Regions from separate parts of the Cupriavidus sp. L7L genome, predicted to be linked through region 2. Evidence: predicted binding sites of a transcription regulator. Region 2 holds the regulator's gene; the other holds the start of a gene.
The links. The regulator sigma-54, encoded in region 2, starts transcription at its own class of promoters, with help from an activator protein. The targets are predictions, from matches to a motif close to TGGCANGNAANCTGCTTT.
Positions count from the first base shown of each region.

Region 1: pqqA (pyrroloquinoline quinone precursor peptide PqqA) is a predicted target of sigma-54. The motif match lies at 5,428-5,445, and genes of this name have one in related genera.

Region 1 is NZ_SMNY01000058.1:25,741-36,491, reverse strand. It holds gene E1J61_RS34595 (SAM-dependent methyltransferase) at 1-1,548, shown strand, start outside; gene E1J61_RS34590 (ABC transporter substrate-binding protein) at 1,564-2,475, opposite strand; gene pedF (cytochrome c-550 PedF) at 2,557-3,030, opposite strand; gene E1J61_RS34580 (sigma-54-dependent Fis family transcriptional regulator) at 3,318-5,294, shown strand; gene pqqA (pyrroloquinoline quinone precursor peptide PqqA) at 5,517-5,591, shown strand; gene pqqB (pyrroloquinoline quinone biosynthesis protein PqqB) at 5,677-6,594, shown strand; gene pqqC (pyrroloquinoline-quinone synthase PqqC) at 6,591-7,283, shown strand; gene pqqD (pyrroloquinoline quinone biosynthesis peptide chaperone PqqD) at 7,280-7,564, shown strand; gene pqqE (pyrroloquinoline quinone biosynthesis protein PqqE) at 7,536-8,705, shown strand; gene E1J61_RS34545 (c-type cytochrome) at 8,770-9,090, opposite strand; gene E1J61_RS34540 (PQQ-dependent methanol/ethanol family dehydrogenase) at 9,175-10,751, opposite strand, start outside.
Region 2 is NZ_SMNY01000009.1:112,026-122,776, forward strand. It holds gene hprK (HPr(Ser) kinase/phosphatase) at 1-192, opposite strand, end outside; gene ptsN (PTS IIA-like nitrogen regulatory protein PtsN) at 272-727, opposite strand; gene hpf (ribosome hibernation-promoting factor, HPF/YfiA family) at 1,096-1,446, opposite strand; gene E1J61_RS08475 (RNA polymerase factor sigma-54) at 1,495-2,973, opposite strand; gene lptB (LPS export ABC transporter ATP-binding protein) at 3,129-3,929, opposite strand; gene lptA (lipopolysaccharide transport periplasmic protein LptA) at 3,998-4,645, opposite strand; gene lptC (LPS export ABC transporter periplasmic protein LptC) at 4,776-5,405, opposite strand; gene E1J61_RS08495 (SIS domain-containing protein) at 5,449-6,432, opposite strand; gene E1J61_RS08500 (monovalent cation:proton antiporter family protein) at 6,584-8,563, shown strand; gene E1J61_RS08505 (ribbon-helix-helix domain-containing protein) at 8,583-8,972, opposite strand; gene E1J61_RS08510 (DJ-1/PfpI family protein) at 9,059-9,637, opposite strand; gene E1J61_RS08515 (adenine phosphoribosyltransferase) at 9,799-10,371, shown strand; gene E1J61_RS08520 (LysE family translocator) at 10,419-10,751, shown strand, end outside.

The sequences.
Region 1 (10,751 bases), on a different contig from region 2:
CGGCGCGAGCCGCTGGCCTACCTTGGCGACCTCACCTCTGCCCTGCCGTTCCACCTGCTGCAAAACCCTAAGGTGCTGGTGCTGGGCAGTGGCGCCGGAGCGGACGTCCTGCAGGCGATCTGGCATCACGCCAGCGCCGTCGATGCGGTGGAGCTGAATCCGCAGGTGATCGAACTGGTCCAGGGCCGCTTTGCCGCGTTCTCCGGCAAACCCTACAGCGCACCGGGCGTGCGCGTCTTTACCGGCGAGGCGCGCGGCTTCCTGGCGGCGAGCAAGGACCGCTACGACCTGATCCAGGTCGCCTTGCTCGACTCGTTCAGCACGTCCTCGGCGGGTCTGTATGCGCTGTCCGAGAGCTATCTCTATACCGTGGAAGCCTTCCAGGGCTACCTGCGCCATCTTCGCCCCGGCGGCATGCTGGCGATCACGCGCTGGGTCACGCTGCCGCCGCGCGATATTCCCAAGCTGTTCGCCACCGCCGTGGCGGCGATGGAAGGAATGGACGTGCCCGCGCCTGCGCTGCGCTTGGTGCTGATCCGCGGCTGGAAGACGGCAACGCTGCTGGTGAAGAACGGCGCGTTCGACGCGGCGGAGCTTGCCGCGCTGCAGGCCTTCTGCCGCGCCCGTTCATTCGACGTCGAATACTTTCCCGGCATCCAGGCAAGCCAGGCGAATCGCTACAACGTGCTCGACAAGCCTTACTTCTTCGAAACTGCGCAAGCCCTGCTCGGTCCCGAACGTGCGCGCTTCCTGTCGGAATACAAGTTCGACGTGCGGCCCGCAACCGACGACAAACCCTATTTCTTCCATTTCTTCAAATGGCGCACGCTGCCTGAATTGCTGGCGCTGAAGTCGCAGGGCGGCCTGCCGCTGCTGGAATGGGGTTATCCGGTGCTGGTCGCCACGCTGCTGCAGGCCACCGCCGCGGCGTTGCTGCTGATCGTGGTCCCGCTGCGAGTACTCCGACGGCGCCCCCCCGTCACCACAAACGGCAGCCAGCGTCCGCACGCATGGCGCGTCGGCTTCTATTTCCTTGCAGTCGGCGTCGGCTTCATGTTCGTCGAGATCGCCTTCATCCAGAAATTCATCCTGTTCCTGAGCCATCCACTGTATGCGGTCGCGGTGGTGCTGTGTGCCTTCCTCTGCTTCGCCGGCCTCGGCAGCCGCTACTCGCAACGCCTCCCTGCACGCGATGGGCGCCAGGCGATGCTGGCGATCACCGGCATCTGGGTGGTATCGCTGCTCTACCTCGTGGCGCTGCCCGCCGTATTCAGGCTGCTGATCGCGTTGCCCGATCCGGCCCGGATTGCCGTCGCGGTACTGCTGATCGCGCCGCTGGCGTTCCTGATGGGCATGCCCTTTCCGCTCGGCCTGAGCCGGGTCGCGGCCGGCGACGAAGCGCTGGTGCCGTGGGCCTGGGGCATCAACGCCTGCGCATCCGTAGTGGCGGCGGTGCTGGCCACGCTGGTTGCCATCCATGCCGGCTTTACCGTGGTGATCCTGGTGGCGCTGCTGTTGTACTTTGCTGCAGCGCTGGCCTGCCCATGACGGCCCGCCCGCGCTTCACGGCTCCTGCATTGTGACCCCATAGCCGGCAAAGATGCGCGCCAGTTCGCCCTTGCGCCGCAGCGCGTCCAGTGCAATCTCCAGCGATTGCGCCAGTTCCTTGTCGCCGGCCTTGATCGCCATGCCGACGGCCCAGCCGCGCGGCGGCAGCAGCGGCGAGCTGACGTCCGCCGTGGCAAAGCGCGCCGCGGACTGGCCGGCGGCCCGCAGCGCGCTCTCGTATTGCGCGCGGGTCACCATCGCGGCGGCGATCTCGCCGGCGAAGAGCGCGCGCAGCGCCTGGGCGGCCTCGGGGTAGATCTTCACCTTGTCGCGCAAGGCACCGCCCGCGCCGGACAGCAGCGCGTTGGCGCCGGCAGAGCCAGCCGCCGCGCCGGCGGGCTGGCCCGCCAGGTCGTCCAGGCTGCGCACGTCCGGCAGGCGCTCGCGGTCGCGCACCAGCACGAAGGTCTCGCGGTAGTAAGGCGCGAAGATCAACGCCTTGTCGTTGGCGCGCATGAAGGCGCGGTCGACCGGCACGTGCAGCATCACGTCCGCCGGGCCGTAGCCGAGGTAGTGGCCGCGCCACACCATCGAGCGCAGGTCGTCGGACATGTTCTCGTCGGCATCGAACGGCAGCAGCGACACCGAGACCCCCAGTTCGCTGGCCAGGGCCCGGGCCAGCGCCACGTCGATTCCTTCGTACTGGCTGCCCGCCGCCGCCGAGAAAGGCGGCAGGCCCTTGTAGACCGCGACCTTGAGCAAGCCGTTCTGGCGGATCCTGGCAAGGTCGGCCAATGCCGGCTGCGTGCCGAGCAGCGCGCCGGCCGCCAGCAAGGCGACGCAAAGCCGGCGCCGGGTCGATGCCGGTGCGGCGGGTGCGGCAGGGGTCTGGCAAAGCCTCTGGCCACTGACTGGGCTGGCAGGCATGAGGTCTCTCCTGGAATCGAATGACGATGGTTGTCGGAGCAGCAAGACGAATGGCACGGCCTGCGGGACCGTGCGCGGCCCTCACTCGCGCCGGGATTCCAGGTAGGTCTTGATTGCCCACACCGCTTCCTGGCTCAGCACGCCTTCGAACGGCGGCATATAGACGCGCCCGTCGCGCGTGCGGCCCTTGCGCACGGTGGTGGTGTAGAACTGCGAGATCTCGCCCATGCAGGCCTGCTTCTTCTTGGCATCGGCCAGCGACACGCAGTCGCCGTCGAGCTTGCGCAGGTCGGGGGCGATGCCGCCGGACACCGCTTCCAGGCCGTGGCAGCGCGCGCAGTTCTGGTTGTAGGCCGAGCTGCCGATGCGCTGCGCTTCCTGTTGCGCGGCGCCGGCGCGGTAGGGATTGTCCGGACGCCATTCGTCGCCAAGCTGTGGCAGGGCCTTGGTGTCGACGGCCTGTGGCGTGACGTCGCCGTGCGCGAGCGCGGTGGACGGTGCGGCAAGGGCCGCGCAAAGCGATAGCAAGGCAAGCAGATGGCGCTGCGTGTTCATGGATGTCTCCTGCGGTGAATGGGTGTTGTGTTTGACGCCATTTCCGCAAGAGCCATACCAGCGGGTGCGGCACGCGCCAGACCGGACGCGGAACCGCGTCGCAGCGGCACTGGCCGGGGCCGGTCCTGCCGCAGCGGCACCAGTCATCGCCGCGCCGGTGTCCCGGAATGCCACACTCTGGCAAGCGTCTTGCTTCATGGCGCAACACTGTCGGACACGCGCCCGCTGAAGGCGCCGGCAGCGACCCGCGCAAAGATCGCGGGCGACCTTCCACAGGAGACACAGAAATGACCATCCAAGCCGCACCGGCGGGTGAACCCGCGCAACCCGAGCGCGCCGAACTGATTGCCCAGGCCCACCAGCGCTCCGCTTCCTACGGACTGCGCCCCTATGAGTCGCCGGATTTCTGCCCGGTGCTGCAGAGCGAACTGAAGACCCGCATCGAACGCAGCCAGTCACTGTTCACCTATGCGCTGCCGGTGATGGAAACGCTGTACGACCAGATCGTGAACACCCAGAGCATGGTGATCCTGACCGACGCCAATGGCCTGATCCTGCACTCGCTGGGCGACGACGACTTCCTGGCCCGCGCCGACAAGGTGGCGCTGCGCGCCGGCGCGGACTGGTCGGAAGCGTCCCGCGGCACCAACGCGATCGGCACCGCGCTGGCCGAGAACCGGGCCACGCTGGTCCATGGCGCCGACCACTTCCTGGAGGCCAACCAGTTCCTGACCTGCTCCTGCATGACCATCCTCGATCCCTACGGCAAGACCGTCGGCGCGCTCGATGTGACCGGCGACCAGCGCGGTTTCCACAAGCACACCATGGCGCTGGTGCGGATGTCGGCGCAGATGATCGAGAACCAGTTGTTCGGCAATGCTTTCCGCGACATGGTGTGCATCCGCTTCCATTCGCGCGCGGAGTTCCTGGGCACGCTGGTGGAGGGCATCGTGTCGTTCACGCCGGGCGGGCGCTTCCTGTCGGCCAACCGCAGCGGGCAGTTCCAGCTGGGCCTGTCCAACGGCGCGCTGCAGGCGCATACCTTCTCGTCGCTGTTCGGCCTGTCGATGTCGCAGCTGTTCGATGTGGTGCGCGCCGCACAGGCGGGCATGGTGCAGCTGCAGTTGCCCAGCGGCGTCAAGGTCAGCGCGCGCGTGGAATGGAAGACCGGCCGGGCCGCGGTGCCCGGCGTGGACGAGGCGCGCCCCGATGCGCGCGACGCCGTCATGGCGCCACAGCGCCTGCGCGCCGACCCGTCCGGGCCCGCGGGGCCGGAAGGGCTGGACGACCTGGACACCGGCGACACGCAGATCCGGGCCGTGATCGGCAAGCTCCGCAAGGTGATCGGCAAGGACATCCCGGTGATGGTGCTGGGCGAGACCGGCACCGGCAAGGAACTGATGGCGCGCGCCATCCACGCCGACAGCCCGCGCCGCGCCGGACCGTTCATCGCGGTGAACTGCGCGTCGATCCCCGAGAACCTGATCGAGTCGGAGCTGTTCGGCTACGAGGAAGGCGCCTTCACCGGCGCCCGCAAAAAGGGCGGCATCGGCAAGATGCTGCTGGCCAACGGCGGCACGCTGTTCCTGGACGAGATCGGCGACATGCCGCTGCACCTGCAGGGACGGCTGCTGCGGGCGCTGCAGGAGCGCGCGGTGCAGCCGCTAGGCAGCAGCAAGGTGATCCATATCGATGTTTCGCTGGTGTGCGCCACCAACCGCAACCTGCGCGAGATGGTCGCCGGCGGGCAGTTCCGCGAGGACCTGTACTACCGCCTCAACGGCATGGTGGTGCGGCTGCCCGCGCTGCGCGAGCGCAGCGACCTGGACGTGGTGGCGGGCAAGCTGCTGCGCCAGGAGCGAACCGCCGGCGTGCCGCCCCGCATCAGGGACTCGGTGATGGAGATGTTCCGCGCCTACCACTGGCCGGGCAATATCCGCCAGCTCGGCAACCTGCTGCGCACCGCCCGGCTGATGGCGGAAGGCGAAGCCGAGATCACTGAAGACCACCTGCCCGACGATTTCCTGGACGACCTGCGCGAACGGCAGGCGCGCGCGGCCACGCCGGCGGCCCATGCCCTGGCGAGCGCGCCGCCGGCCACGCAGCCGACGCGGCTGGCCGAGGTCGAGGTCCAGGCCATCGTCGCCACCGTCAGGGCACACCACGGCAATATCTCGGCGGCGGCCAAGGCGCTGGGCATTTCGCGCAATACGGTCTACCGCAAGATGGAAGAGGCGCGCGGGCTGCCGCACCAGCCCGGTTGAGCGCGCCCGCCACGATGCAGTGGTGTCCCGTTCCTGGACAGGTGTCCCATTTTGAAACAGTCGTGACACAGAGAGCAGGCGCGCACGGGCTTCGGCCAGGCCTTCACCCGGCGGCATGATGCGAGGAAATCCCGGGCATGGATGTTGCCTCGAGAAGGATGCGGCAGCCAGCCTGCCGCGCCACAACGATATTCACTAACCACGCCATCCAAGGAGAGAGACATGACCTGGACCACCCCCGCCTACACCGAGCTGCGGCTGGGCTTCGAGATCACGATGTATATCGCCAACCGCTGATCGCGTCCCGGACAGGCGCAACGCCCGCGTTGCCGGGCCGCGCGCCTGCTCCGTGACGCCATGCCCACGACCAAGCGCTCGCGCCATGACAATCATCCGGGTACTGGGGTCGGCCGCCGGCGGCGGCTTCCCGCAGTGGAACTGCAACTGCCACAACTGCGACGGCGTGCGCCGCGGCACCGTGCGCGCCACGCCGCGCACGCAGTCGTCGATCGCGCTGTCCGGCGACGGGCCGGACGCGATCCTGGTCAACGCCTCGCCCGACATCCTGCAGCAGCTACGCCAGACGCCGGCGCTGCAGCCGGCGCGCGCGCCGCGCGACAGCGCCATCGCGGCGGTGCTGCTGATGGACGCGCAGATCGACCACGTCACCGGCCTGCTGATGCTGCGCGAGCACTGCCACGCCTTGCCGCTCTATGCGACCGCGGCGGTCCTCAACGACCTTGGCGCGGCCTTTCCGCTGACCCGCATGCTGTCGCACTACTGCGGCGTGCAGACGCACGCCCTGCCTTGCGACGGCACGCCGTTCACCGTGCCGCCGCTGGCGGGCATGCGGCTCACTGCCGTGCCGCTGCAAAGCAAGGCCCCGCCCTATTCCCCCAGCCGCAACGCCCCGCGCGCCGGCGACAACATCGGCCTGCGCATCGAAGACTGCCGCAGCGGCCGCCGCGCATTCTATGCGCCCGGCCTCGGCAGCGTCGACGACCGCGTCTTTGCGGAACTGCGCGACGCCGACGTCGTGCTGGTCGACGGCACCTTCTGGCGCGAGGACGAGATGCAGGCGCTCGGCTTCTCCGCCAAGGCCGCCGCCGACATGGGCCACCTGCCGCTGTCCGGCCCCGGCGGCATGATCGAAATCCTCGACCGGCTGCCCGCCGCCCGCAAGATCCTTATCCACATCAACAACACCAACCCCGTGCTGGTGGAAGACTCGCCCGAACGCGCCGAGCTGGCGCGGCACGGCATCGAGCTGGCCTGCGACGGCATGGAGATCGCGCTATGACACATCCCATTGCATGGAGCCCCGCGGAGTTCGAGGCCCGCCTGCGCGCCAAGGAAAGCGGCTACCACATCCACCATCCGTTCAACCGGCGCATGGCCGCGGGGGAGTGTTCGCCCGCGCAGATCCGCGCGTGGGTGGCAAACCGCTTCTACTACCAGGCGAATATCCCGCTGAAGGATGCTGCGATCCTGTCCAACTGCCCCGACCGCGACACGCGCCGGCAATGGATCGTGCGCATCCTCGACCATGACGGCACGGACATCGTGCCCGGCGGCATCGAAGCCTGGCTGCGGCTGGGCCAGGCCGTCGGGCTGGAGCGTGACGCGCTGCTGGACCAGCGGCACGTGCTGCCGGGCGTGCGCTTTGCCGTCGACGCTTACGTCAACTTCGGGCGCCGCGCGCCGTGGCAGGAAGCGGTGTGCTCGTCGCTGACCGAGATGTTTGCGCCGGAGATCCACAAGGAGCGGCTGGCGGGCTGGCCCACGCATTACCCATGGATCGAGGCCGCCGGGCTGGACTACTTTCGATCGCGCATCCCGCTGGCGCAGCGCGACGTCGACCATGGCCTGCGCGTGACGCTGGATTTCTTCCGTACGCCGGAACAACAGCAGCGCGCGCTCGACATCCTGCAGTTCAAGCTCGACGTCCTCTGGTCGATGCTCGACGCCATCCAGCACGCCCAGCCATGACCGCCATCACAGCCAACGCGACGCCAGACCTCGCCCGCCCGCTGCTGCACCGGACCTTCCGCCTGCAATGGGAAGAGGCGCAGCAGAGCTGGGTGCTGCTCTACCCGGAAGGCATGGTCACCCTCAACGACAGCGCCGCCGCGATCTTGCAGCGCTGCGACGGCGGCCATACGCTCGACATGCTGATCGACGACCTGCAGTCCGCATTCGGCGTGCAGGGCATCGCCCCGGAGGTACACGCCTTTGTCAAACATGCGACCGAACGCGGCTGGCTGGTCTGACGCCACCACCCTCGCACCGCCCGGCCCGCCGCTGTGGCTGCTGGCCGAGCTGACCTACCGCTGTCCGCTGCACTGCGCCTTCTGCTCGAACCCGGTTGACTATGCCCGGCACACGGCCGAGCTCGACACCGCGCAGTGGTGCGACGTATTCAGCCAGGCACGCGCGCTGGGCGCCGTGCAGCTCGGCCTGTCGGGCGGCGAGCCGATGCTGCGCAAGGACCTGGAACAACTGGTGCGGCATGCGCATGGCCTGGGCTTCTATACCAACCTCGTCACCTCGGGCGTGGGCCTGACCGACGCCAGGCTCGCGGCGTTGCGCGAGGCCGGGCTGGACCATATCCAGCTGTCCTTCCAGGACTCCACGCGCGAGCTCAACGACTTCCTGTCCAGCACCCGCACCTTTGACCTGAAGCAGCGCGTGGCCCGGATGATCAAGGCGCACGGCTACCCGATGGTGATGAACTGCGTGCTGCACCGGCACAACCTGCCGCATGTCGGCACCATCATCGAGATGGCGCTGCAGATGGGAGCGGAATACCTGGAGCTGGCCAATACCCAGTACTACGGCTGGGCGTGGGAGAACCGGCTTGCGCTGCTGCCCACGCGCGAGCAGTTGCTGGAGGCCGAGGCCGTGGTCAGGGAATACCGCGCGCGCATCGGCAAGCGCTGCCAGGTCCTGTTCGTGGTGCCCGACTATTTCGAGGACCGGCCCAAGAAGTGCATGAATGGCTGGGGCACGACCTTCCTGGGCGTGGCGCCCGACGGGACCGCCCTGCCGTGCCATGCGGCGCGCATGCTGCCGGGGCTGGCGCTGCCGAATGTGACGACGCAGGGGTTGCGCGAGATCTGGCGCGACAGCGAGGCATTCCGCCGCTTTCGCGGCACGGCATGGATGCAGGAACCGTGTCGGTCCTGCGACCACCGCGAGGAGGACTACGGCGGCTGCCACTGCCAGGCCTTCCTGCTGACCGGCGACCCCGCCGCCACGGACCCGGTCTGCGAGCGCTCCGCCGACCACGGCAAGGTCAGCAAGATCGTGCTGCAGGGACGGCTGGCGGCCATGCATCCGCGTGGCGAAGGCGAGCCGATGGTGTTCCGCAGCGATGGCAACTCCCTGCGCCTGAGCGCTGCGCGCAAGTAAAGAAAGCCCGGCGTGGCTCGCGCCAGCCGGGCTTCCGCCCTTCTCCCTCATTCCTCCCGCGTTCCTACCCTGCGTTCAACACCCACTCCGCGAGCTGCTTCGCATCCGCCTCGCCGAGATTCCCATGCGCCGGCATCGGCACCGGCCCCCACACCCCCTTGCCGCCTTCGCGGATCTTCCTGGCCAGCCGCCCGGCTGCCTGGCTGTCCCCTTTGTATTTCGCCGCCACTTCGGCGAAGCCGGGCCCCACCAGTTTCGACTGCATGCCGTGGCAGGCAAAGCAGCCGTTCTTGTCGGCCAGTGCCTGCATCTCGGCCGCCGTGCCCGCCTGCGCCGCGCAAGGCAGCAGTACCGCCGCTGCCAGCGCCATCCATTCCTTCTTCATACCCTTGTCTCGCTGTTTCGTTCTGCCGGCACGCCGGCATCGGCATCGCGATGCCAGCGTGCATGCCCATCGACTAGCCCGCGTTCAGCTCTTGTGCAGCTTGAACACCCACACCGATCCGCCCTGCTCCAGGAAATTCACCCGCTTGGCGACTTCCCCGCCCCACAGCGGCACCGCGCCGCCCCAGCCCGATACCACGGCCACATACTGCTCGCCGTTGTCCTCCCACGTGACCGGCGGCGCCACCACGCCGCTGCCGGTCTGGAACTTCCACAGTTCCTTGCCGGTCCGCGCGTCGGCTGCCTTCAGGTAGCCCTCCGGCGTGCCCCAGAACACCAGGCCGCCGGCGGTGGTCATCGCGCCGCCCCACAGCGGCGCGCCGTTCTTCGCCTCCCAGACGATCTTGCCGGTCTTGGGATTGATCGCGCGCAGCGCGCCGATGTAGTCCTGGTTCAGCGGCTGGATGGTGAAGCCCGCGCCCAGGAAAGCCGCCCCCTTCTTGTAGCTGACCGGCTCGTTCCAGATGTCCATGCCCCATTCGTTGGCCGGCACATAGAACAGGCCGGTCTGCGGGCTGTAGGCCATCGGCTGCTGGTTCTTGCCGCCGAGGAAGCCGGGCGCGGCGAACACGGACTTGCCCTTCTTCGCGTCGGCGACGGCGGCCGGGTCGCCGGGACGGCCTTCGCTGATAAAGTCGGGCCGGCCGGTCTTCAGGTCGATGCCGCTGGCCCAGGTGATCTTCCTGACGAAGGGAAAGGCGTTGACCAGCTTGCCGCTGCGCGCGTCGTTGACATAGAAGAAACCATTGCGGTCGGCCTTGCCGCCCATGCGCTTGCCATCGAGGTCGAAGGTCACGAACTCATTGACGCCGTCGAAGTCCCAGCCGTCGTTCGGCGTGTTCTGGTAGTGCCAGACGATCTTGCCGGTGGCCGGATCGATCGCCACCGTCGACGCGGAGTAGAGATTGTCGCCCTTGCGGATATGGCTGTTCCACGGCCCCGGGTTGCCCGTGCCGAAGTACACCAGCCCGGTGGCCGGATCATAGGTGCCGCCCAGCCAGGTGGCAGCGCCGCCGGTCTTCCAGGTCTCGCCAGGCCAGCTGGCGTTCTCGGCACCGGTCACGCCGATCTCGGTCTTGTTGCCGTCCTTGTCGTACTTGTAGCCCATGTGGCCTTCCACGACCGGGCGCGACCACACCAGTTGGCCGGTTTTGGCATCGCGCGCATCGACGCGGCCGACCACGCCGAATTCGCCGCCCGAGATGCCGGTCAGCACCATGCCCTTGACGATCAGCGGCGCGGCCGTGTACGAGTAGCCGGCCGCGTAGTCCTCCAGCTTTTCCTTCCACACCACCTTGCCGGTCTTCTGGTCCAGCGCCACCAGCTGCGCATCCAGCGTACCGAAGATGACCAGGTTGTCGTAGAGTGCCGCGCCGCGGTTCACCACGTCGCAGCACGGCATGATGCCTTCGGGCAGTCGGTGCTCGTACTTCCACAGCTTGGCGCCGGTCTTCAGGTCGAGCGCGTAGATGCGCGAATACGATGCCGTCACGAACATCTTGCCGTCGTGGATCAGCGGCTGCGCTTCCTGGCCGCGCTGCTTCTCGCCGCCAAACGAGAACGACCACGCCGGCACGAGGTTGCCGACGTTCTTCGTATTGA
Region 2 (10,751 bases):
GCCGAGCACCTGGATGCGGTTGGGGTGGATCAGGTTCAGGTGGCCCACCAGGTCCGCGGCCGAGGTGGCTTCGCGGGCGAATTCCACGTCGAAGGCGCGGTCCGCACCTTCCAGGCCGGCGACCCATGAGAGTTTGAGGTCGGCTGCGTTGTCGTCGAAGATGGACTGGGAGGTGACGCCGGTGAGTTCCATGCGGGTATGACGTGTGGGGCGGTGTGCCAGGCGCTGTGCCTGTCCGGTCTGTGCCGGCCCGTTCAGGTCAATCGGTGAATCAGGGATGCCATTCGGTCAGCAACTGGTGCACGGCTTCGGAAGTGGGCAACGTCGCCAGTCCTTCGCGCATGTCGCGATCCGACAGCAGCTGCGCGATCTCGGACAGGATTTCCAGGTGCTGCTGCGTGGCCTGTTCCGGCACCAGCAGGAAAATCAGCAGCGATACCGGCTTGCCGTCGGGCGATTCGAACGGAATCGGTTCGGCCAGGCGCATGAAGGCGGCCAGCGGCTGCTTGAGCCCCTTGATGCGGCCGTGAGGGATCGCCACGCCGGCGCCAAGTCCGGTGGAGCCCAGTGACTCGCGCGCAAACAGGTTGTCCGTCACGGTGGCGCGCGCCACGCCATGGTTGTTCTCGAAGAGGAGCCCGGCCTGCTCGAACACACGCTTCTTGCTGGTGACGCTGACGTCGAGGGTGATGTTGCCGGGTGGCAGCAATTTGGCCAAACGATTCATGGGCGATGCGCAGGAGTTCAGTTAGCGGGCGGTTCCGCCGTTCCGCCGGGCAGTGTGTGGCTCAGGGGCAGCCGGTCGCCGGCAACGCCGAGGCGTCCGGCCATTATAGAGCAGCAGCCTCCCTGTGATTGTGCAGCGCAGCGCCGCCCGGTTGGCGTCCGCACCTTAACCGGGCGCGGGCAGGATGCGGCCCTGCATGTATGGCGCAGCATACACCCTGCCGCGGCCGTTGCGAACACTCCGTCTCAAACGGGTGACAGGCCCTTTGCGCAGGCGCCACAGCGCCGCAGGCGCAAAAAAGCCGCGCTACGCGCGGCTTGCCTGTTCAGTTTTGATTCAGCGGCCCTCTGCGGGGCCACCGGGCACGCTCATTGCTGCATCTGCGCTGCGGCCATCTGGTACTTGACCGCTTCGCGGTCGTGGCCTTGCACGCGGTCCTTGTAGCGCAGTACCTGACGGTCCAGCTTGTCGACTAGTGCGTCGATCGCTGCATACAGGTCTTCATGATGCGCTTCAACGAAGATGTCCTTGCCCCTGAGATGTAGATTGATTTCCGCATATTGCCGCCTGTCCTTTTCCTTGTGATTGTCGACAGAGAGCAGCACGCTAACGCCAATGACCTGATCGAAATGCCTGACGATTCGCTCCAGCTTCGTTTCCACGTACTCACGCAACGGCGGCGTGATGTCAAGGTGGTGTCCACTGATCTTGAAGTTCATAGCGCTTCTCCTTCTGAAAGAGCCTCACCAGGCAGGCGGTGGGCTCGGCTACAAAGACTTGCGGAGATTCACTGCGGGGATCTTCAGGGCTTCGCGATATTTGGCTACGGTGCGTCGTGCGACAACGAAGCCTTGCTCACCCAGCAGTTCGGCGATGCGACTGTCGGAAAGGGGATTCCTCGGGTCTTCGGCTCCTATCAGTTGCTTGATCAAGGCGCGGATGGCCGTTGATGAAGCCGCGCCACCGGTCTCGGTGGACACGTGGCTGCCGAAGAAGTACTTCAGTTCGAAAGTACCCATCGGCGTTGCCATGTATTTATTGGTCGTCACCCGGGAGATGGTTGACTCGTGTAATCCCAGTGTATCGGCAATCTCCCGCAAAACCAAGGGGCGCATGGCGATTTCGCCGTGCGTGAAAAAGTTCTTTTGACGCTCGACAATGGCCTGCGAGACACGCAGGATCGTGTCGAACCTTTGCTGGATATTCTTGATCAGCCAGCGCGCTTCCTGCAGTTTCTGCTGCAGGCCTGCGGTACCCGACTCGCCCTTGGCGCCGCGCAGGATCTGCGCGTACATGTCATTGATGCGCAGCCGCGGCATCACATCCGGATTGAGCTGCGCGATCCAGCCGCTGCCGCTCTTGCGCACGAACACATCGGGCACGACGAAGTCGGCTTCGGGGCGGCTGTATGCGTGGCCCGGGTAGGGTGCCAGCGAGCGGATCAGTTCATGCGCGGCCTTGAGTGCAGGCTCGTCTACCTGCAGCGCTTTTTTCAGGCGCGTGTAGTCGCGCACGGCCAGCAGCTCGAGGTGGTTATGCACGATGTTCAGCGCCAGCTCGCGCTGCGGATGCTGCAGCCGGCGCAATTGCAGGCCCAGGCACTCGGCCGCGTTGCGCGCGCCGACGCCCGGCGGGTCGAAGCTCTGCAGCAGCGTCAGCATCGCCTGTACTTCCTCGATCTCGAATTCGAGTTCTTCGGGCAGTTCGGCGCAGATCTCTTCGAGCGTCGCGCTCAGGTAGCCGTCGTCGTCGAGCGATTCGATCAGGAAGATGGCCAGGCCCTTGTCGCGCACCGAGATCTTCAGCGGCGTGAGCTGTTCCATCAGGTATTCGCGCAGCGTGGGCTCGGCCTCACGCAGCTGCATCGGCGTCTTCTCGTCTTCGTCGCCTTGCGGGCGGCGCGCGAAATCGTCGAGGCTCCAGTCGCCGCCATAGTCGTCGCCGCTGTTGCTGTCGCCGTAGCTGTCGTCATCGCCCGCGCCCTCGGCGCGCGCCTCGCCGTTGCCTTGCGGTTCGGCCGGTGCCGGCGCGGGCGCGCTCTGCAGGTTGACCGAGCCATCGGCGGCCACGCGCAGCGGGCTTTCGATCCAGTCGTTCTCGCGTTCGAGCAGGGGGTTTTCCGTGAGCGCCTGTTCGACTTCCTGCTGCAATTCCAGCGTCGAAAGCTGCAACAGCCTGATCGACTGCTGCAGTTGCGGCGTCAGTGCCAGGTGCTGGGAGAGGCGGAGCTGTAGCGACGGTTTCATGCGACCTATTTTATGCGCATCTTTCCGTTGTTGGAACGGAAATTGCTATCGATGTCGCGGCTTGATCGACGCCGGCAGTGGGCTGTCCCACATGCAGATGATGGGGGTGAAACCAGGCAGAATCAATGGCCTGCCGCCGCGGGCAGGCCAGTACATCACATGCGGAAGTTTTCGCCCAGGTAGACGCGCCGCACCGATTCGTTGGCGATGATCTCTTCGGGCCGCCCGGCGGCAAGCACGGTGCCTTCGCTGATGATGTACGCGTGGTCGCAGATGCCAAGCGTCTCGCGCACGTTGTGGTCGGTGATCAGCACGCCGATGTTGCGCGCCTTCAGGAAGCTGACGATGCGCTGGATCTCGCCCACTGCGATCGGGTCCACGCCGGCGAACGGTTCATCCAGCAGGATGAAGCGCGGCGACGATGCCAGCGCGCGCGCGATTTCCACGCGGCGGCGTTCGCCGCCCGACAGCGACAGCGCCGGGTTGTTGCGCAGGTGCGCGATCTGCAGGTCGTCGAGCAGCGCGTCGAGCCTGCGGTCGATCTCGGCCCTGGCCAGCGGCTTGCCGTTTTCCACCTGCAGCTCGAGCACGGCGCGGATGTTTTCCTCGACGTTGAGCTTGCGGAAGACCGATGCTTCCTGCGGCAGGTAGGACAGGCCCATGCGCGCGCGTTCGTGGATCGGCAGGCCGCTGATGTGGTCGCCGTCGAGCACGATATCGCCCTCGTCCAGGTTCACCAGCCCCACGATCATGTAGAACGAGGTGGTCTTGCCCGCGCCGTTGGGGCCGAGCAGGCCAACCACTTCGCCGCTCTTCACGTCCAGCGAGACATCCTTGACCACCGTGCGCGAGCCATAGCGCTTCTTCAGGTGGCGCACGACCAGCGTGCTGCCGCCTTCGAGGACGGCCGTGGCTTGGACGGAAGGCTTTTCGGCGATGGTGGCGGTATCGGTCATTGGCAGTCTGGCGTTCAGCGTTTCAGGCGGGGAGGCGGTCCTTGCAAGGCATCGGTCCCCGCGAGGCGTCAGGGTTTGTTGGCGGGCGCGGGCGCCGGCTTCAGGTCCAGCGGCGAGCCGCTGCCCGAACCCTGCGCATTCGGGTTCTGCCGCGGCGACAGCACCGCGCGCACGCGGCCCGACGGATTGGCGGCCGAGGTGTTGTCGCTGCCGCCGGCAGCGGTGTAAAACTCCTTGCGGCTGTCGTAGGTCAGCACCGCGCCGCGGATCTCGTCGAGCATCTTGGCGCCCTGCAGGCGCGCCATGCGCGCGTTGCCGATCAGCTTGGACAGCTCCTGCTTGCCGTCGTATTCGATGCGGTCGCCCCAGCCGTCGATGTATTCGTCGACGCCCTCGCGCTTCTGCCGGATATAGGCCTGCTTGCCAGCCTTGGCGGTGGCCACCGCGAACTGGTAGCCCTCGGGGTCGGTGCGCAGCTCGGCCGCATCCGACTTCAGGATCATCGTGCCCTTGGTCAGCACCACGTTGCCGGTCAGCGTATAGATCTGCTTGACGTCGTCGTAGCTGGCGTTGTCGGCCTCGAGCACCATCGGCTTGTCGCGGTCCGCGCGCTCGGCCAGCGCGGGCTGGGCCAGCAGCAGGCCGATGGCCATGGCCGTGGCGAGCAGGGCCGGGGCGGCGTGTCGACGGGACGAAGTCGTCAGGGATGCAGTCATGTTGGCAGCGGTGGCTAGAGGGCGTGGTGGTGCGGGTTAGGCCGGGTTATGCGGGTTATGCGGGTCTTGCGGGGCAGGCAGGGCGCGCAGCGTTATTGCCGTTGCGCGGCGGCCGGCCGCGCGGGCCGGGTCAGCGTCCCGGCGTACGGCCCGGAGACGGCCCGGTGACGATGGTGCCGCGTACGTTGCCGAGCAATTGTACTTCGCGGGTGACGTTGTTGAAGATCAGCCCGTTCGCGGTCATCACCGAGGGTCCGCGCGTCAGCTTTACCGGCTTGTCGGTCTTGACGATGTCGTCATTGACCAGCAACTGGAAATAGCTCGACACGGCGGTCAGCTGCGGATCCTTGGAGGCGTCGGCGCCCTGCTGGCGCAGCACATGGCCGTTGCCGTACAGGTCGATCACCGAGCCTTCGGCGTTCATGCGGCCAAGGTCGGCCCGTGCCGTCACCGGCGGACGGTCCGGTTCATAGGCGCGCAGCGCGGGGCGCGTGACCTCGTAGGTCTGGTCGTCCTCGAAGTGGACCATGCGTTCGCCGGTGAAGCGGATCTTGGTGCTGCCGTCCTGCGCCAGTTCCGTGGCCGAAAAACGGTCCATGAAATAGTCCGGCTCGTGCTTCTTGGTCGCCTGCGTGTCCTGGCTTTCCTTGGGCGAGTTGATCTGCACCAGCCAGAAGGTGCTGCCGGCGACGAAGGCCATCAGCAGCAGCGGCAGCAGGCGCATGACGATGCCGCTGAGGGAGGCGATGAGTGCCTGCATGGTGTGCTTGTTGGTGTGCTTGTCGGTGCTTCTCGCGCCCCGTTCAGATGACCTTGGCGCGGGTCAGGTCGTGGATATGCAGCGCACCGACCAGGCGCCCGTCGTCGTCGACCACCAGCAACTGGTTGATGCGGTTGGCTTCCATGACCTGCACCGCCTCGACGGCCAGCTGGCTCTGGTTGACCACATGCGGGTTGCGGTGCATGACCTCGCCGATGGGAACGGTCTTCCAGTCGCGCGGGGTTTCCAGCAGGCGGCGCAGGTCGCCGTCGGTGAAGACGCCGATGGCACGGCCGTCGGGATCGACCACCGCGGTCATGGCCATGCCCTTGCGCGTGATTTCCATCAGCGCCTGGGCCAGCGGGGTGTTTTCGCGGACTTCGGGCACCGCGTTGCCGGTGCGCATGACGTCGAGCACATGGGTCAGCAGCTTGCGGCCGAGCGCGCCGCCCGGGTGCGAGCGGGCGAAGTCTTCTTCGCCGAAGCCGCGCGCGTCCAGCACCGCCACCGCCAGCGCATCGCCCAGCGCCAGCGCGGCGGTGGTGCTTGCCGTTGGCGCCAGGTTGAGCGGGCAGGCTTCCTTTTCCACGCCCGCGTCGAGGTGCGCGTCGGCCAGCTTGGCGAGGTTCGACTCCGGGTTGCCGGTGACCGAGATCAGCCGCGCGCCGATGCGCTTGACGATCGGGATGATCGACAGCAACTCGCCGGTTTCGCCGGAATTGGAGAAGGCGATCAGCACGTCGTCGCGCGTGACCATGCCCAGGTCGCCGTGGCTGGCCTCGGCCGGATGCACGAAGAACGCGGGGGTGCCGGTGGAAGCGAGCGTCGCCGCCACCTTGCGCCCGATATGGCCGGACTTGCCGATACCGGAGACCACCACGCGCCCGCTGCATCGCAGGATCATCTGCACGGCACGGGCAAAGTCGTCGGTCAGGCGGCCGGAAAGTGCGGAAACCGCTTCGGCTTCGGTCTGGAGTGTGTCGCGGGCGAGCCTGAGTGCTCGATCCGCATCGAAATTGGCTATCATGGCGTCGAAGTATACCAACGAATGCGACGTCGCCCGGGGCTGCCTCGATGTGCCCCCGCGTGCCCGCCGCATCGACGCGCTTGCCAAGTTTCCCCGGCAGGGTGCCCGTGCCGGGTCGGGCGCGCGCCCGGCCGGTCACCCGACCATCCTGATGCACTCACCGCTGGAACTGACCCTGGTGCTGCTGGCCGCTGCCGTCTTCGGCGTGGTCGCTTTCCGCATGCTGCAGCTGCCGCCGATGCTCGGCTACCTGGCCGTCGGCATCCTGATCGGCCCGCATGCGCTGGGGCTGGCCAGCGATACCGCGCAGACCAAGTACCTGGCCGAGTTCGGCGTGGTGTTCCTGATGTTCTCGATCGGGCTGGAGTTCAGCCTGAGCAAGCTGCGGTCGATGAAGCGCCTGGTGTTCGGGCTGGGCGGCTCGCAGGTGGTGCTGTCGATGCTGGCGGTGGTGCCCGCCAGCTGGGCCTTCAACTGGCTGTTCCCGCTGTCGTGGCAGGCCTCGGTGGCGCTGGGCGGGGCGCTGGCAATGTCGTCCACGGCGATCGTCTCCAAGATGCTGTCCGAGCGCATGGAGTTGGAGAGCGAGCACGGCCGCAACATCATCAGCATCCTGCTGTTCCAGGACCTGGCGGTGGTGCCGCTGCTGATCGTGATCCCGGCGCTGTCGCGCGATCCCGGCGACCTGGTGATGGCTCTGGGGCTGGCCACGGTCAAGATCGTGGTGGCGCTGGGCGCGATCTTCTTCCTCGGCCAGCGCCTGATGAGCCGCTGGTTCCATATCGTGGCGGCGCGCCGGTCGCAGGAACTGTTCATGCTGAACCTGCTGCTGGTGACGCTGGGCATGGCGGCGCTGACCGAGCGGCTGGGGCTGTCGATGGCGCTGGGCGCGTTCATGGCCGGCATGCTGATCTCCGAGACGCCGTACCGGCACCAGGTGGAAGAAGACATCAAGCCGTTCCGCGACGTGCTGCTGGGGCTGTTCTTCGTCACCATCGGCATGCTGCTCAATATCCGCGTGGTGCTGGACCACCTGTGGCTGGTACTGGCGCTGCTGCTGGTGCCGATCCTGTTCAAGCTGGTGCTGATCGCGGTGCTGGCGCGGGTGTTCGGCTCGCGCCAGGGGGTGGCGATCCGTACCGGGCTGGGACTGGCGCAGGCCGGCGAATTCGGTTTCGTGCTGCTGAACCAGATCGACGGCCTGAACCTGGTCGACCCGGTGCTGATCCAGGTGATCCTGGCCTCGATGCTGCTGTCGATGCTGGCCGCGCCGTTCCTGATCCAGTACAGCGACGCCATCGTGCTGCGCTTTGCCGCCAACGAATGGCTGATGCAGTCGCTGAACATGACCCGCATCGCCGCGCAGAGCCTGCAGACGGAAAAGCACGCCATCATCTGTGGCTTCGGCCGCAGCGGGCAGAACCTGGCGCACATGCTGGAGCGCGAGGGCATCACTTATGTCGCGCTCGACCTGGACCCCGACCGCGTGCGCGAAGCCGCCGCCGCCGGCGACACCGTGGTCTACGGCGACGCCGGCCGGCGCGAGGCGCTGATCGCCGCCGGCATCCACCGCGCTGCGGCGCTGATCGTCACCTACGCCAACACGCCGTCGGCGCTCAAGGTGCTGCACCACGTGCAGGAGCTGGAGCCGGCGCTGCCGGTGATCGTGCGCACCGTCGACGATTCGGAGCTGGATGTCCTGCAAAAGGCCGGCGCCACCGAGGTGGTGCCCGAGATCATCGAGGGCAGCCTGATGCTGGCCTCGCACGCGCTGGTGCTGCTGGGCGTGCCGATGCGGCATGTGCTGCGCGGCGTGCAGGAGGCGCGCGACGCGCGCTACAGCCTGCTGCGCGGCTACTTCCACGGCCGTGACGACGAAGAAGACATGGTCGAGCGCGATTCGGTGCGGCTGCATTCCGTGTCGCTGGGGCCGCAGTCCACCGCGGTCGGGCGGCGCCTGGGCATGCTCGGGCTGGAGCGGATCGGCGTGGAGGTAACGGCGGTGCGCCGGCGCGGCATCCGCGCCTTCGACCCGGAGCCCGAGACCGTGCTGGAACCGGGCGATATCGTCGTGCTGCGCGGCCAGCCGGAAGCATTGGAAGCCGCCGAGATGCGGATCCTGAACGGCTAGTCGCCGCGCGGGGCGCGCATCAGTGGGAGAACGCCTGCCGTGGGCGCGCTTCCACCCAGGACTCCGGCAGGTCGTTCAGTACCGCGCGCGCGTCCAGCGAGCGGATCGGCACCGACTGGTCCGCCGGAATCCGACCTTCGCCCTGCAGCTTCAGGTAGCGCAGGCAGCACACCCGCAGGAAAGAAGAGAAGTTGCCCGCTACCGCCTCGCTACCGCGGTGGGCGGTCAGCTCGTCATGCAGGCGTGTAATCAGCTGGTTGACGGTCATGCCGTCGCGCGTGGCCAGTTCTTCCAGCACTTCCCAGAACAGGCTCTCCAGGCGGATGCTGGTGGCCACGCCATGCAGCCGCAGCGACCGGGCCTGGGTCTGGTACGAGGCCGGATTGGCGCGGATAAAGATCTCACACATCGAAGCTCTCCGTGCTGCGCCGCAAGCGGCGCGCGGGTGCATGCGGCGCCGCACCGCGATGGCGCGGCGCCGCGTGGCGGAAGGCTCTAATGTACGATCCGCGTGCCCAGCACCGCAAGGAACTGCGCCAGCCACGCCGGGTGCGCGGGCCAGGCCGGCGCGGTGACCAGCTTGCCGTCGGTATGCGCCTGGTCGACCGGGATATCGACATAGGTGCCGCCGGCCAGCTTCACTTCCGGCGCGCACGCCGGGTAGGCCGAGCAGCCCTTGCCTTCCAGCACGCCGGCGGCGGCCAGCAGCTGGGCGCCGTGGCAGACCGCGGCGATCGGCTTGTCCGCCTGGGCGAAGTGGCGCACGATCTCCAGCACGCGGGCGTTCAGGCGCAGGTATTCGGGGGCGCGGCCGCCGGGGATCACCAGCGCGTCGTACGCGGCCGGGTCGATCTCGGCGAAGCTGGCATTCAGCGTGAAATTGTGGCCGCGCTTTTCGGTGTAGGTCTGGTCGCCCTCGAAGTCGTGGATCGCCGTGGCGCAGGCGGCGCCTGCCTTCTTGTCGGGACAGACGGCGTGGACGGTATGGCCGACCATCTGCAGTGCCTGGAACGGCACCATGGTCTCGTAGTCTTCGGCGTAGTCGCCGACCAGCATCAGTATCTTCTTCGCCATCGCGGTCTCCTGTATGGTTACGGGTGTCCGGCGGCAGCCGGCAGGGCCATTGTGCTGGCCGGCCCGGCGGAGCGGGTGGTAGCCCGTTACCGCAGCCGGCGCGGGCATCTTTCACCGGCGCGCCAGGCGTGCTCCTGTGCTCCTGTTTTTTTCCAGACCCTATGGCAGATTCCATCATCCAGTCCCCCGACCTCGGCGACGTCACCGGCTACCTGCGCGACCGCATCCGGACCGTGCCGGACTGGCCCATGCCGGGCGTGATGTTCCGCGACATCACGCCGCTGTTGCAGGACCCCAAGACGCTGCGCGTGCTGATCGATGTCTTCGTGCACCGCTACATGGACGCCGAGCTGGACCTCGTCGCCGGCATCGACGCGCGTGGCTTTATCCTGGGCGCGATCGTCGCGTACGAGCTGAACCTGGGCTTCGTGCCGATCCGCAAGAAGGGCAAGCTGCCGTTCCAGACGGTGGCCGAGGAATACGAGCTGGAGTACGGCAGCGCGACCGTCGAAATCCATGCCGATGCCTGCAAGGCCGGCGACCGCGTGCTGCTGGTCGACGACCTGATCGCCACCGGCGGCACCATGATGGCGGGGCGCAAGCTGCTGGAGCGGCTGGGCGCCACGGTAGTGGAGGGTGCCGCCATCGTCGACCTGCCGGAACTGGGCGGCTCGAAGCTGCTGCAGGGCGGCGGGCTGCCGCTGTTCACGGTGTGCCGCTTCGACGGGCACTGATACTCGCTCACTGACAGGACCTCACTGACGGAAAGACCGGAGATCGTATGCCAGACCTGCTGCTGTTTCTGCTGACCTCGGTCGCGGTCACCGTCGCGCCCGGCCCCGACAACCTGCAGGTGCTCGCGCGCGGCATGGCGCAGGGGCGGCGCGCGGGGCTGGTGGCGGCGCTGGGCTTCTCGGTCGGCTGCCTGTTCCATACCGTGATCGCGGCGGTCGGGCTGGCGGCGGTGTTGCGCTCTTCGCCGCTGGCGTTCCAGCTGATCAAGTATGCCGGCGCCGCCTACCTGATCTGGATCGGCATCCAGGCGCTGCGCGCCAGGGGCGGGCTGGCGCAGGGCGGCGACGTCGACGCGGTGCCGCTGGGCCGCGTGTTCCGC